Regions from separate parts of the Pseudomonas sp. R151218B TE3479 genome, predicted to be linked through region 2. Evidence: predicted binding sites of a transcription regulator. Region 2 holds the regulator's gene; each other region holds the start of a gene.

Region 1 (3,399 bases), 990 kb from region 2:
GTGTCGGGGTGTGGCCGGATTTCCAGAAGCTTGAATTCATCGCGCACCTCAGCTGTAAAAGTCTCGAGAAATGAGTCAGTGCTTAGAGCAGTGCGCCGCCTGTGGTCGCACCACCGGCTCCGAAGAGCCAAAACAAAAAAACGCCGCAACCCGGATCGCCAGAGAGGCAAGGAGGGTGTGCGACGTCTTTGTCGTAGGTGGGGCAACCGCCGTTGGTTACCTGTGGGTTTGTCTTAAGCGAGATCTGTGCCAACAGTAGGGATTGGCGTGAGGGCTATCGCGAGCAGGCTCGCTCCCACATTGGATTTCAGGGGCCATGAAACCTGTGGGAGCGAGCTTGCTCGCGAAGACGGTGGGTCAGTCGATATTGATATTGGAAGTTAGATTGCTATCGCGAGCAAGCCCGCTCCCACATTGGATTTTCAGGGCCATGAAACCTGTGGGAGCGAGCTTGCTCGCGATGGCGCCAGGCCAGGTGCTACAAGGTTTTCAGCCGAGCAACTCGTTCATGGCGATGATCTGCTCCGCCACTTGGATCAGCTTCTGTTGGCGGCTCATGGCCTGGCGGCGCATCAAGGTGTAGGCCTGTTCTTCGTTGCAGTCCTTCATCTTCATCAACATGCCCTTGGCCAGTTCGATGCGCTTGCGTTCGGCCAGTTGCTGGTCCCGGGCCAGGAGTTGGGCGCGCAGGGCCTGGTCACTTTCGAAGCGGGCCATGGCCACGTCGAGGATCGGTTGCAGGCGCGCGGCGTGGATGCCTTCGACGATGTAGGCACTGACGCCCGACTTGATCGCCTGACGCATCACATTGGGGTCGTGCTCGTCGGTAAACATGACGATCGGTCGTGGTTGGTCGCGACTGACCAGCACCACTTGCTCCATCACATCGCGACCGGGTGACTCGGTATCGATCAGGATCACATCCGGACGCACCGTTTCGACGCGCGCCGGCAGGTCGATGGTCAGGCCGGATTCGTCGATCACTTCGAAGCCGGCTTCAATCAGGGCGGCCTTGAGGCGGCCGACTTTTTTCGCGGTGTCGTTGATCAGCAGGATACGCAGCATGGTCGTGGCTCCTGTCAGCGGCTGGCGAGAAGGGGAGCCGCATCGCTCAAGGCGTGCAGTTTGAAGCTGCGGGCGTACCCGACCGGGTCCGAGCCGTCCCAGGTGATGCCGTCGATCAGTTGGCTGCTGCGCATATCCTGGCCCGGGGGCGTTATATCCAGCGCCGCACAGGCTTCACGGTACAACTTGAGCTGCTGGACGTCCCGGGCCACGGCCAGGTAGTCCGGGTCTTCGCGCAGTAGGCCCCAGCGACGGAACTGGGTCATGAACCACATGCCGTCGGACAGGTACGGCAGGTTCACTTCGCCGCCGCCATGAAAACGCATGGCGTGGGGATCCTGCCAACTGTTGCCCAAGCCATCGGCATAGATCCCCAGTAGACGCGGCTCGATGCAGTCCAGCGGGGCGTCGAGGTATTCGGGTGCACTCAACAGTTGCGCAGTGCTGCGACGGTTTTCGCTGCTTTGTTCGATGAAGCGGCTGGCTTCGAGGATCGCCATCACCAAGGCCCGGGCGGTATTGGGGTATTGCTCGACGAACGCCCGGGTGCAGCCCAGGACTTTTTCCGGGTGGTCGGGCCAGATGGTCTGGGTGGTCGCCAGGGTAAAACCGAGGTTCTGCTTCACCGCGCTGGCACACCACGGTTCGCCGACACAAAACCCGTCGATGCGCCCGGCTTGCAGGTGCGCAATCATTTGCGGCGGCGGCACCACCACGCTGTCGACGTCCGACAAGGGGTGGATGCCCTGGGCGGCGAGCCAGTAATAGAGCCACATGGCGTGGGTGCCGGTGGGGAATGTCTGGGCGAAGGTCAGTTTCGGGCGAGTTTGGTGCACGTGCCGTTCCAGTGCTTCAGGACTGGTCACGCCCTGGGCCTGCAAGCCATGGGACAGGTTGATGCTCTGGCCGTTCTGGTTCAGCCCCATCAGCACCGCCATGTCGGTCGGTGCGACCCCGCCGATGCCCAGATGCACGGCGTAGACCAGGCCATACAGACTGTGGGCGGCATCGATTTCACCGCTGACCAGTTTGTCCCGCAGGTTGGCCCAGGATGCCTGGCGCTTGAGGTTCAGGGTCAGGCCGTAGGGTTGGGCGAAGCCCTGAGTGGCGGCGACCACCACCGGGGCACAGTCGCTCAAGGCCATGAAACCGAGGTTGACCGCGCTCTTTTCCGGGGCATCGCTGCCGTTGACCCAGGCCAGGGGGTTGGCTGGAACTTCATTCATCGCGCTTCACCTTTGCACATAAAAAAGCGCCGTGTCCGGACGATTGCCAAGGCAAGCCGGATGACGACGCCGTTGTCCTTTAAAACAGTGTGGCACTCATTCCGCCATTGGCATGGGCACCGATGAACGAAAAGGGTGCAAGGCATATGCCAGTGCGTGCCCCATCCACCTTTGCATCAAGATTCAAGACGCCGAGTCTTTCATCTTGTCGGCTCTTCCAAGGCTACGCAGCAAAGGAAACCGGTGTGCAGGACAATTCATTCATGCTCGTTCCCACCCACTCCTCCGCCCCGGCTATAATCCCCGCCTCATTTCGTCGAACGAGTCACCCCCGCCCATGTACACCCTGGCCCGTCAGCTGTTGTTCAAACTTTCCCCGGAAACCTCTCACGATCTGTCCCTGGACCTGATCGGTGCGGGTGGGCGTCTAGGGCTTAACAGTTTGCTGTGCAAGGCCCCGGCGAACCTGCCGGTAACGGTCATGGGCCTCGAGTTCCCCAACCCGGTCGGGTTGGCGGCGGGTCTGGACAAGAATGGCGCGGCCATCGACGGGTTCGCCCAGTTGGGTTTCGGTTTCGTCGAAATCGGCACCGTTACCCCACGACCACAGCCGGGCAACCCCAAGCCACGGATCTTTCGCCTGCCGCAAGCCGAGGCGATCATCAACCGCATGGGGTTCAACAACCTGGGCGTCGACCATCTGTTGGCCCGTGTGGCCGCGGCCAAATACAAGGGCGTGTTGGGCATCAACATCGGCAAGAATTTCGACACGCCGGTGGAGCGGGCCGTCGACGACTACCTGATCTGCCTGGACAAGGTCTATGCCCACGCCAGCTATGTGACCGTCAACGTCAGCTCCCCCAACACTCCGGGGCTGCGCAGCCTGCAATTCGGTGATTCCCTCAAGCAACTGCTGGCCGACCTGGCCGGGCGGCGCGCGGAACTGGCATTGATCCACGGCCGGCATGTGCCACTGGCGATCAAGATCGCCCCGGACATGACCGACGAGGAGACCACCCAGGTAGCCCAGGCCCTGATCGAGACGGGCATGGACGCGGTGATCGCCACCAACACGACCTTGGGGCGCGAAGGTGTCGAAGGGCTGGAG
Region 2 (3,399 bases):
CATGTTTAATGACCGTTCTGCTCGTCCAGGACCACCTGGTACAGAGCTTCGTTACTTGGCGCGCTGCGCAGTTTTTCGCGCACTTCCTTGCGGTCCAGCATGCTGGCGATCTGGCGCAGCAGCTCGAGGTGCGCATCGGTCGCCGCTTCCGGAACCAGCAATACGAACAGCAGGTCGACCGGGGCGCCGTCGATGGCGTCGAAATCTATGGGGGCTTCAAGGTGCAACAGTGCGCTGATTGGCGCGGTACAACCCTTGAGGCGGCAATGGGGAATGGCGATGCCGTTGCCAAAACCGGTGGAACCGAGTTTTTCACGGGCAACCAGCGCCTCGAAGACGTCCTGCATTCCCAGATCTGGCACCTCGCGGTGGATCAGGTTGGCAATGTGTTCGAGGGCTTTCTTTTTACTGCCGCCCGGCGCGTTCACTTCGGAACGGCCGGGGGTCAGGATGGTTTCTAGTCGGATCATGGATTGGGGGGGTTAACGACCGGTCGCGCCCTGGAGGAGGCTCTGGGTCTTTTCCTTATGCTTTTTGAGTTGGCGATCCAGCTTGTCGGTCAGCAGGTCAATCGCGGCATACATGTCTGTGTGCTCTGCGTTGGCGACCACTTCTCCGCCGGGGATATGCAGCGTGGCTTCGATTTTCTGCAGCAGCTTCTCGACGTTCATCGTGACTTGCACGTTGGTGATCTTGTCGAAATGCCTCTCCAACCGGTCGAGTTTTTCGCCGATGTAGGTGCGCAGGGGTTCGGTCACTTCCAGTTGGTGTCCACTGATGTTGACTTGCATACAGCTTCTCCTTCGTTGCCAGTGCATAAAGCGGCAGGCAGAAATGCCTGCCACTGGAACGCTGTGGCGTGGCCTGTTACATCAACCGCTTGCGTTCGCTCGAAGGCGCGATCCCGAGGGATTCGCGGTATTTGGCGACGGTACGGCGGGCCACCTGAATGCCTTGTGCCTCCAGTAAACCAGCGATCTTGCTGTCACTCAACGGCTTTTTCTGATTTTCCGCGGCCACCAGTTTTTTGATGATCGCGCGGATGGCCGTGGACGAGCATTCGCCGCCTTCGGAGGTGCTGACATGGCTGGAGAAAAAGTATTTCAATTCATAGATGCCCCGGGGGGTATGCATGAATTTCTGGGTGGTCACCCGGGAAATCGTCGACTCGTGCATGCCCACTGCCTCGGCAATGTCATGCAGGACCAACGGTTTCATCGCTTCGTCGCCGTACTCCAGGAAGCCGCGCTGATGCTCGACGATCTGGGTGGCCACCTTCATCAGGGTTTCGTTGCGGCTTTGCAGGCTCTTGATGAACCAGCGGGCTTCCTGCAACTGGTTGCGCATGAAGGTGTTGTCGGCGCTGGTGTCGGCGCGCTTGACGAAGCCGGCGTACTGGGCGTTGACCCGCAGCTTGGGCACCGACTCCTGGTTGAGCTCCACCAGCCAGCGATCGTTGTGCTTGCGCACGATCACGTCGGGCACCACGTACTCAGGCTCAGTGGATTCGATCTGCGAGCCGGGGCGCGGGTTGAGGCTCTGGACCAGCTCGATGACCTGGCGCAGCTCATCTTCCTTGAGCTTCATGCGCCGCATCAACTGGCTGTAGTCGCGACCGCCCAGCAGGTCGATGTAATCGGTGACCAAACGCTTGGCTTCGGCCAGCCATGGCGTCTTGGCAGGCAACTGGCGCAGTTGCAGCAGCAGGCACTCGCCCAGGTTGCGGGCGCCGATGCCGGCCGGTTCGAATTGCTGGATGCGATGGAGGACGGCTTCGATCTCGTCCAGCTCGATGTCGAGCTCGGGGTCGAAGGCCTCGAGGATTTCTTCGAGGGTCTCGTCCAGGTAGCCCTGGTTGTTGATGCAGTCGATCAGGGTTACTGCGATCAGGCGATCGGTGTCGGACATCGGCGCCAGGTTCAGTTGCCACAGCAGGTGGCTTTGCAGGCTTTCGCCGGCCGAGGTGCGGGTGGTGAAGTCCCACTCGTCGTCGTCGCTGCTGGGCAGGTTGCTGGCGCTGGTCTGGTAGACATCTTCCCAGGCCGTGTCCACGGGCAGCTCGTTGGGTATGCGCTCGTTCCATTCGCCATCCTCGAGGTTATCCACCGTCGGGGCGGCTTCCTGGTAGGACGGTTCCGGGATCTCGGTGTTGGTCTTCTGCTCGACGTTGTCGGCCAGCGGGTCGGTGTTATCGAAGTCGTCGCCTTCTTCCTGGCGTTCGAGCATCGGATTGGACTCCAGGGCCTCCTGGATTTCCTGTTGCAGGTCCAGGGTCGACAATTGGAGCAGGCGGATGGCCTGTTGCAGCTGCGGTGTCATCGTCAGCTGCTGGCCCATTCTCAAGACTAGCGATGGTTTCATGGCAGGGGCTTAACACCTTATTCGCCGGCGCACATGCGCCATCCACTACAGGGCGCCAGAGCGCCAAACTTAAGCAAATTATATGCCTGAAACTGAAGTGTTTGCCTAGAGCGTCGCCATAATAAAATTAAACGACGCCCGGGCAATTCGCCAGACACGTGTGCTTACAGACGGAACTCATGGCCCAGGTACACTTCCTTGACCAGGTCGTTGGCCAGGATCGCGGCTGAGTCACCTTCGGCGATCAGTTGGCCGTCATTGACAATGTAGGCGGTTTCGCAGATATCCAAGGTCTCGCGCACGTTGTGGTCGGTGATCAGCACGCCGATGCCCTTGGCCTTGAGGTGATGGATGATCTGCTTGATGTCGCCCACCGAGATCGGGTCCACACCGGCGAACGGTTCGTCGAGCAGGATGAACTTCGGTGCGGTGGCCAGGGCGCGGGCGATTTCCACACGGCGCCGTTCGCCACCCGACAGGCTCATGCCCAGGTTGTCGCGAATGTGGCTGATGTGGAATTCCTGCAGCAGGCTTTCCAGTTCCTGGCGACGACCGGCCTTGTCGAGCTCCTTGCGGGTCTCGAGGATCGCCATGATGTTGTCGGCAACCGACAGTTTGCGGAAGATCGACGCTTCTTGCGGCAAATAGCCGATGCCGGCCTTCGCCCGGCCGTGCATCGGCTGGTGGCTGACATCCAGGTCGTCGATCAGCACGCGACCCTGATCGGCCTGGACCAGGCCGACGATCATATAGAAGCAGGTGGTCTTGCCCGCGCCATTGGGGCCGAGCAGGCCGACGATCTGGCCGCTGTCGATGGACAGGCTGACATCACGCACGACTTGCCGGCCCTTGTAGCTCTTGGCCAAGTGCTGGGCTTTCAGAGTTGCCATTACTGGGCCTTCTGCTCGGTTTTCTTTTTAGGCTGGATCACCATATCGATCCGCGGGCGCTGCTCGGTCACCTTGCTGCCGGTGGCGCGGCCGGCGCTGGCGAGTTTCTTGTTGGTGTCGTAGACGATTTTCTCGCCCTGGGTGACGT
Region 3 (3,399 bases), 610 kb from region 2:
AGGCTTTTGTGGAGATACACAACTCTGCGGTCGCTCGGATCAGGGCGAGCCGGTGTACCGGGTGCTGCTTGTTGTGGTGGGTGGCACGGGCCAGCCATTGCGGGCACTGCGGATCGGTGCGGTAGGGGGCGAAGTCGGCCAGTTGTTGCAGCAGGCGTTTCTGCAGGCGGTCGAGCTGCGGGCGGATCTGCCCCACCAGGTCCGGGCGCGGGAGGTCCGGGGCCTTGCCGTCCAGGGCCCAGTCGGACAAGTTGATGTACTGCACCATTTTGTTGGCTTCTATCTGGGCGGCAAAAAACGCTTCCACGGTTTCGCTACTCAGCTTGTAGGCCGGTGCCTGGGCGACGGCGGCGGCAATGACCTCACGCTCGCGCTGTCGGTCCTCTACGGGTTTGCCACTGTCCCATTTACTCAGCGCCACTTGATCGGCGATGGCCAGGCGTTCGCCAATGGCGTTAAGCAACGGGGTCAGGGCCTCGGGGGCGGGAGTCGAGGCGGCTCCGGCGGTGGAGGCCAGTAGCGCGGCAGACAGGGCAAGGCAGAGCTTGAAGCGCAAAGTCATGGGCAGTCTCGTCTTCTATGGGGAGCGACGGGGCATCATGCACGTAACCGGCGCCCATAAAAAAGGCCTCCCGAAGGAGGCCTTTCTTTATTTCACGCCGTACGTGGCGGCGCTACCGGATCAGCAGCTGTAGTACAGCTCATATTCCAGTGGGTGTACGAAGGTGCGAACCTTGATTTCTTCTTCGCTTTTCAGCGCGATGTAAGCGTCGATGAAGTCATCGCTGAATACGCCGCCTTTGGTCAGGAACGCACGGCCCTTGTCCAGCTCTTCCAGGGCCTCTTTCAAGCTGCCACATACCTGTGGGATTTCCTTGGCCTCTTCAGGCGGCAGGTCATACAGGTTTTTGTCAGCGGCATCGCCAGGGTGGATCTTGTTCTGGATACCGTCCAGGCCGGCCATCATCAGTGCAGCGAAGGCCAGGTACGGGTTGGCAGCCGGATCCGGGAAGCGAGCTTCGATACGGCGGGCTTTCGGGCTGTTCACGTAAGGAATACGGATCGAGGCGGAACGGTTGCGAGCCGAGTAGGCCAGCATGACCGGGGCTTCGAAGCCTGGTACCAGACGCTTGTAGGAGTTGGTCGACGGGTTGGTGAAGCCGTTCAGGGCCTTACCGTGCTTGATGATACCGCCGATGAAGTACAGGGCAGTGTCCGACAGACCGGCATAGCCTTCGCCTGCGAAGGTGTTCTTGCCGTCCTTGGAGATCGACATGTGAACGTGCATGCCCGAACCGTTGTCGCCGTACAGAGGCTTCGGCATGAAGGTCGCGGTGCGGCCGTATGCGTCAGCAACGTTGTGTACGCAGTACTTGAGGGTCTGTACTTCGTCAGCCTTCTTGACCAGCGTGTTGAATTTCACGCCGATTTCGTTCTGGCCGGCAGTCGCTACTTCGTGGTGGTGAACTTCGACGGTCTGGCCCATTTCTTCCAGTGCGTTGCACATGGAAGTACGGATTTCGTGGTCGAAGTCGAACGGTGGAACCGGGAAGTAACCGCCTTTGATGCCTGGACGGTGGCCTTTGTTGCCGCCTTCCACGTCCTGGTCGGACATCCACGAACCTTGTTCGGAGAAGATCTTGAACATGGAACCGGAGATATCGGACTTGAACTTGACCGAGTCGAAGATGAAGAACTCAGGCTCAGGGCCGAAGAAAGCGGTGTCGCCGATACCGGTGGACTTCAGGTATTCCTCGGCGCGGTGGGCGATGGCACGTGGGTCGCGGTCATAGCCTTGCATGGTCGAAGGTTCGATGATGTCGCAGACCAGGATCAGGGTCGGCTCTTCGGTGAACGGGTCCAGGACGGCGGTTTCGTCGTCCGGCATCAGGATCATGTCGGAGGCTTCGATGCCTTTCCAGCCAGAGATGGAGGAGCCGTCGAACATTTTCCCGATTTCAAAGAATTCGTCGTCCAGCGCATCACGGGCCGGCATGGTCACGTGATGTTGAGTACCTTTGGTGTCAGTGAAGCGCAGATCAATCCACTTGACGTCATGATCTTTGATGAGTTGAACCGACTTCGACATATGTCCTCCGGGTGGCTTCGGGCGGGTAGTGGAGTGCCCTTAGATATGGGTGATGCCGGCGCGAATACTCTGCCAAGGCAACCTGCCTCACAAGGGAGCAAATTGCATGCCAGTGCCCCAGCATGGGTTTTTTGCACCAAATCCACGCTTTTAAAGGCGTAAATCAAAGATTGTCAGACAATAACGCACTGCAATGTGGCGTCGTCAATTGATAATGACCTGTTTTGGTGCGTTCAAAACCATCTGCACATTAACTGGTTAAACCTTGAGCAATTTCCGCTATAATCCGCGCCCCCCTTTTTCGGCTGGCCGTTCGCGCGCTGTTTTCATGAAACTAATCGTAAAAGTCTTCCCCGAGATCACCATCAAGAGCCGCCCGGTACGGATGCGTTTCATCCGCCAGTTGGCCAAGAACATCCGTGCCGTGCTCCGAGACCTGGATCCGGCCGTGGTGGTGAATGGCGTGTGGGACAACCTCGAACTGGAAACCCGTGTCAGCGAACCCAAGCTCCTGAAGGAAATGACCGAGCGCCTGAGTTGCATGCCGGGCATCGCGCATTTTCTGCAAGTCGATGAATACCCGCTGGGGGATTTCGACGACATCCTCGCCAAATGCATGCTCCATTATGGTGACGCACTGGCCGGCAAGATCTTTTCGGTGCGTTGCAAGCGCGCCGGCAAGCACGCGTTCAGCTCGATGGATGTGGAGAAGTTCGTCGGCAGCCAGTTGCGCCGGCAATGCGGCGCGGCCGGTATTTCGTTGAAAGACCCGGAAATCGAAGTGCGCATCGAAATTCGCGACCAGCGGCTGTTCGTGATCCATAGCCAGCACAACAGCATTGGCGGTTATCCGCTGGGTTCGCTGGAGCAGACCCTAGTGCTGATGTCCGGTGGCTTCGACTCCACGGTGGCCGCCTACCAGATCATGCGTCGCGGGTTGATGAGCCATTTCTGCTTCTTCAACCTCGGCGGGCGTGCCCATGAACTGGGCGTGATGGAGGTGGCGCACTTCATCTGGAAGAAGTACGGCAGCTCCCAACGCGTGTTATTTGTGAGTGTGCCGTTCGAGGAAGTCCTGGGCGAGATTCTCGGCAAAGTCGATAACAGTCATATGGGCGTCATTTTGAAGCGTATGATGTTGCGCGCCGCTTCACGAATTGCCGACCGTCTGCAAATCGATGCGCTGGTGACCGGCGAGGCGATCTCCCAGGTATCGAGCCAGACGTTGCCGAACCTGTCGGTGATCGACTGCGTGACCGAGAAGCTGGTCTTGCGTCCACTGATCGCCAGCCACAAGCAGGACATCATCG
Region 4 (3,399 bases), 2.0 Mb from region 2:
AACTCTCCGAAGCCCTGGGCAAACGGCCGGAGCTGCGCCTGGAGATCGAAGGCACCGCCGCCGAAAGCAGCGACGGTCCATTGCTCGCCGCCCAGCGCCTGGAACGCGAATACCAGTACAACTACTACAAGATGCTGCAACGTCGGGGCGACAAAGTACCGGCCCAGGCGTCGCTGATACAGGTGCCCGAGGATGAAAAGGCACCACTGCTCGAAGGCATCTACCGCACGCGCCTCAAGACTCAGCCGCCTGCCGAATGGACGCAACTGGATAAAAAGACGCGCATTGAGAAACTACGCGAAAGCGTGATCAAGTTCTGGAGCGGCAGCGACGTGCTATTGCGTCAACTGGGGCAGGAACGGGCCAGCAGTATCAAGGACTTCCTGGTGGACAGAGGCCAATTGGCCGACGACCGCGTGTATTTCATCGACGCCAGCCTCGGCCAGGCCGAAAGCGACGGTCGCGTAATCACTCCTCTGCACCTGGATGCTGAATGACATGAAGTGTGTGTACGGGCTCAGCCTGGGTCTATTGCTCGCCGCCGGCCAAGCGTCGGCGGCCGATACGCTGCGCTGTGGCAGCCAGTTGATCAGCGTCGGTGACCGCTCCAGCGAAGTGCTGCAAAAGTGCGGGCAGCCTGTGGCGCGGGATGACCTGGGCTATAAACGCAGTGCCAATCGCCGGGAAGAATACCCGGTGGAAGAATGGACCTACGGGCCCAACAGCGGCATGTATCAGTACCTGCGTTTCGAGGGGAATCGGCTGGTGCAGATCACCAGCAAGCGAGGGCAGTGAATGTGCCGCCGCCATCGCGAGCAAGCTCGCTCCCACATTTGACCGCATTCCTTCTGGCAGAACTCGCACCCCTGTGGGAACAGGCTTGATCACTCTCTTCAGAAAGAACTCGATCCCTGTGGGAACAGACTTGATCACTTTTTCTGAAGGAGCTCGATCCCTGTGGGAGCGAGCTTGCTCGCGATAAGGCCAACTCGGTTTCCCCGGCCGGACCGCACATTTTTTCTCCCCAGAATAGAACAGGCCCCCGGCACGAATGCCGGGGGCCTGTAATGGCCACGTCCCTGTGGCCTTCGCATGAACTCCAAAGCAACGGCAAGCGTATGACTCAGCCCGCTTGCCGCGCCCTCTCCCAGTCCAGGCGAGAAGTCTTAGCCTTACTCGGCTTTCAGGCCGTCAGCCGATACAGCCTTGACGCCTTTGATTTTCTTGGCGATTGCCACAGCGGTGTTTTTCTGAGCGTCAGTCACGGCAACAGTGGACGACAGGGACACAACGCCTTTGTTGGTTTCGACTTTGATGTCGGTGCCTGGAATGCCTTTTTCGGTGACCAGGTCAGCTTTGACTTTGGTGGTGATCCAGGTATCGGAGGTGGCTTCCTTGGCCTCTGTCACCTCGCCTGCGGCCAGCATCATAGGAGCCTGAGTTGCTTGAGTGGTCTCGGCGAATGCGCTAGCCATGGTCAGGGTCAGTGCGGTAGCAGCGGCGGCAGTGATAGCGAACTTCTTCATACGAGTAACTCCTGTTTTTCTCAGAAACTGCCGGAGGTGCATCCCGGCAGGGTTAACAGGAGTAGTGCGAAGGCTGTGCCAGTTTTGAAACATTTATAAACCGCTTATAAATCAATAGATTAAGCGAAGCGGTAATTTTTGAAATCATGCAAAATGCATGACCCCGTGACTTTCTACATGCAAGTTGCGGGTTTCGCTCAGCTGCTAAGCACCTGAATTGCCGAACATTTCCAACGCGCATAAAAAAAGCCCCGGTGTTTAAGCGGGGCCGAGTCAACCGGGATGGGTTATGGATTCGCAGCACCGGTACAGCCAGTCGGCAAGAACTCCTGGGCAGCAGTAGAAGCACAGGTCCAGACACCTGCAGCCGAACGCGAGAGTGTAATCGTCCTCCCCTGGACGAGAGCTGGCGAATTCAGGAGAGCACATGCAATCGTGCCGGCTCCGGCCGCCGCCGTGCCTGTAATGGTGATTGTGCAGTTACTGGTAGGTGAGGTGATGCCCATGTTGGCGATCGTAGGGTCAACCCCTCGATTCATATTGTCCTCGTACGGCACCTTGAAGGCAGTGATTTCGGCCAACCCGGCCGTGGCCTTGGCTCGCGCTTGGTACCTGGAATATTGCGGCAACGCAAAGGTCGCCAGAATGCCAATGATCGCCACGACGATCAGCAGCTCGATCAGCGTAAAGCCCTTTTGCTTATTCATAGACATCTCCCATGCATGAGTCGAAATCTCATGACCTGAAATGGCCACTGCAGGGCACATGCCAACCCTGAAGCGCCATCAATAAAGGGGTTGAACTCGCACAACGGCGACGTCCTACCTCAACAACCGCACTATCTGACGTTTTTTGTCACGCAGGCTCGCTGGTTTGGCGTCGATGCTTGACTAGGCTATAAGTCATGAACTGTCCGCCGCCGGAATCCCCATGAATGACATCGCCCTCAGCGGCCTGACCAAGCAATTGGTACTGGCTGAACTGCTCACCGAGCAAAGCGCGCAACAGGCGTATCAACAGGCCCAGCGCAGTCGTATCCCCCTGGTCAGCTACCTGGTGCAGAACAAACTGGTCCAGAGCCGCCAGGTCGCGGAGATCGCCTCGGAGCATTTCGGCGTCGCCCTGCTGGACCTCAACAGCCTGGACAAGGACACCCAGCCCACGGGCCTGGTCAGCGAAAAACTGGTGCGCCAACATCACGTCCTGCCGCTGTGGCGGCGCGGCAACAAGTTGTTCGTAGGCATCTCCGACCCCACCAATCACCAAGCCATCAATGACATTCAATTCAGTACCGGCCTGACCACCGAAGCCATCCTGGTGGAGGACGACAAGCTCAGCGACGCCATCGAAAAGTTTTTCGAATCCAGTAGCACGGGCCTGGAAGGCATGGGCGATGTCGACCTGGACGGTCTGGACATCGAATCGATCGACGATTCCAAGCAGGACTCCATCAGCGGCCAGGACACCGACGACGCGCCCGTGGTGCGTTTCGTCAACAAGATGCTGCTGGACGCGATCAAGGGCGGCTCTTCCGACCTGCACTTCGAGCCTTACGAAAAAATCTACCGGGTGCGGGTGCGCACCGACGGCATGCTGCGGGAAGTGGCCCGGCCGCCGATCCAACTGGCGACCCGTATCGCCGCCCGCCTGAAAGTCATGGCCAGCCTCGATATTTCCGAACGGCGCAAACCCCAGGACGGCCGGCTGAAAATGCGCCTGTCGAAAACCAAGTCCATCGACTTCCGGGTCAACACCCTGCCGACGCTCTGGGGCGAAAAAGTGGTGATCCGGATCCTCGACCCCTCCAGTGCGCAGATGGGCATCGATGCCCTGGGCTACGAGCCGGATCAGAAAGACCTGTACATGGCCGCCC

What was found. The regulator sigma-54, encoded in region 2, starts transcription at its own class of promoters, with help from an activator protein. The targets are predictions, from matches to a motif close to ANTGGCATNNANNTTGCTNT.
Region 1: the regulator sigma-54 is predicted to act here: its motif matches at 2,426-2,445, upstream of AB7M32_RS13430 (CmpA/NrtA family ABC transporter substrate-binding protein).
Region 3: the regulator sigma-54 is predicted to act here: its motif matches at 2,184-2,203, upstream of glnA (type I glutamate--ammonia ligase).
Region 4: the regulator sigma-54 is predicted to act here: its motif matches at 2,280-2,299, upstream of AB7M32_RS00200 (pilin).

The regions. Positions count from the first base shown of each region.
Region 1 covers NZ_JBRJHV010000001.1:3,006,373-3,009,771, forward strand. Annotated here, with positions in the region: gene AB7M32_RS13420 (nitrate/nitrite transporter) at 1-40, opposite strand, end outside; gene AB7M32_RS13425 (ANTAR domain-containing response regulator) at 490-1,065, opposite strand; gene AB7M32_RS13430 (CmpA/NrtA family ABC transporter substrate-binding protein) at 1,080-2,291, opposite strand; gene AB7M32_RS13435 (quinone-dependent dihydroorotate dehydrogenase) at 2,629-3,399, shown strand, end outside.
Region 2 covers NZ_JBRJHV010000001.1:2,019,773-2,023,171, forward strand. Annotated here, with positions in the region: gene rapZ (RNase adapter RapZ) at 1-3, opposite strand, end outside; gene ptsN (PTS IIA-like nitrogen regulatory protein PtsN) at 6-470, opposite strand; gene hpf (ribosome hibernation-promoting factor, HPF/YfiA family) at 483-791, opposite strand; gene AB7M32_RS08905 (RNA polymerase factor sigma-54) at 868-2,361, opposite strand; gene lptB (LPS export ABC transporter ATP-binding protein) at 2,526-3,251, opposite strand; gene lptA (lipopolysaccharide transport periplasmic protein LptA) at 3,251-3,399, opposite strand, start outside.
Region 3 covers NZ_JBRJHV010000001.1:1,406,304-1,409,702, forward strand. Annotated here, with positions in the region: gene AB7M32_RS06355 (chorismate mutase) at 1-562, opposite strand, end outside; gene glnA (type I glutamate--ammonia ligase) at 683-2,089, opposite strand; gene thiI (tRNA uracil 4-sulfurtransferase ThiI) at 2,418-3,399, shown strand, end outside.
Region 4 covers NZ_JBRJHV010000001.1:43,717-47,115, forward strand. Annotated here, with positions in the region: gene AB7M32_RS00185 (DUF748 domain-containing protein) at 1-497, shown strand, start outside; gene AB7M32_RS00190 (DUF2845 domain-containing protein) at 499-795, shown strand; gene AB7M32_RS00195 (BON domain-containing protein) at 1,173-1,526, opposite strand; gene AB7M32_RS00200 (pilin) at 1,814-2,233, opposite strand; gene pilB (type IV-A pilus assembly ATPase PilB) at 2,457-3,399, shown strand, end outside.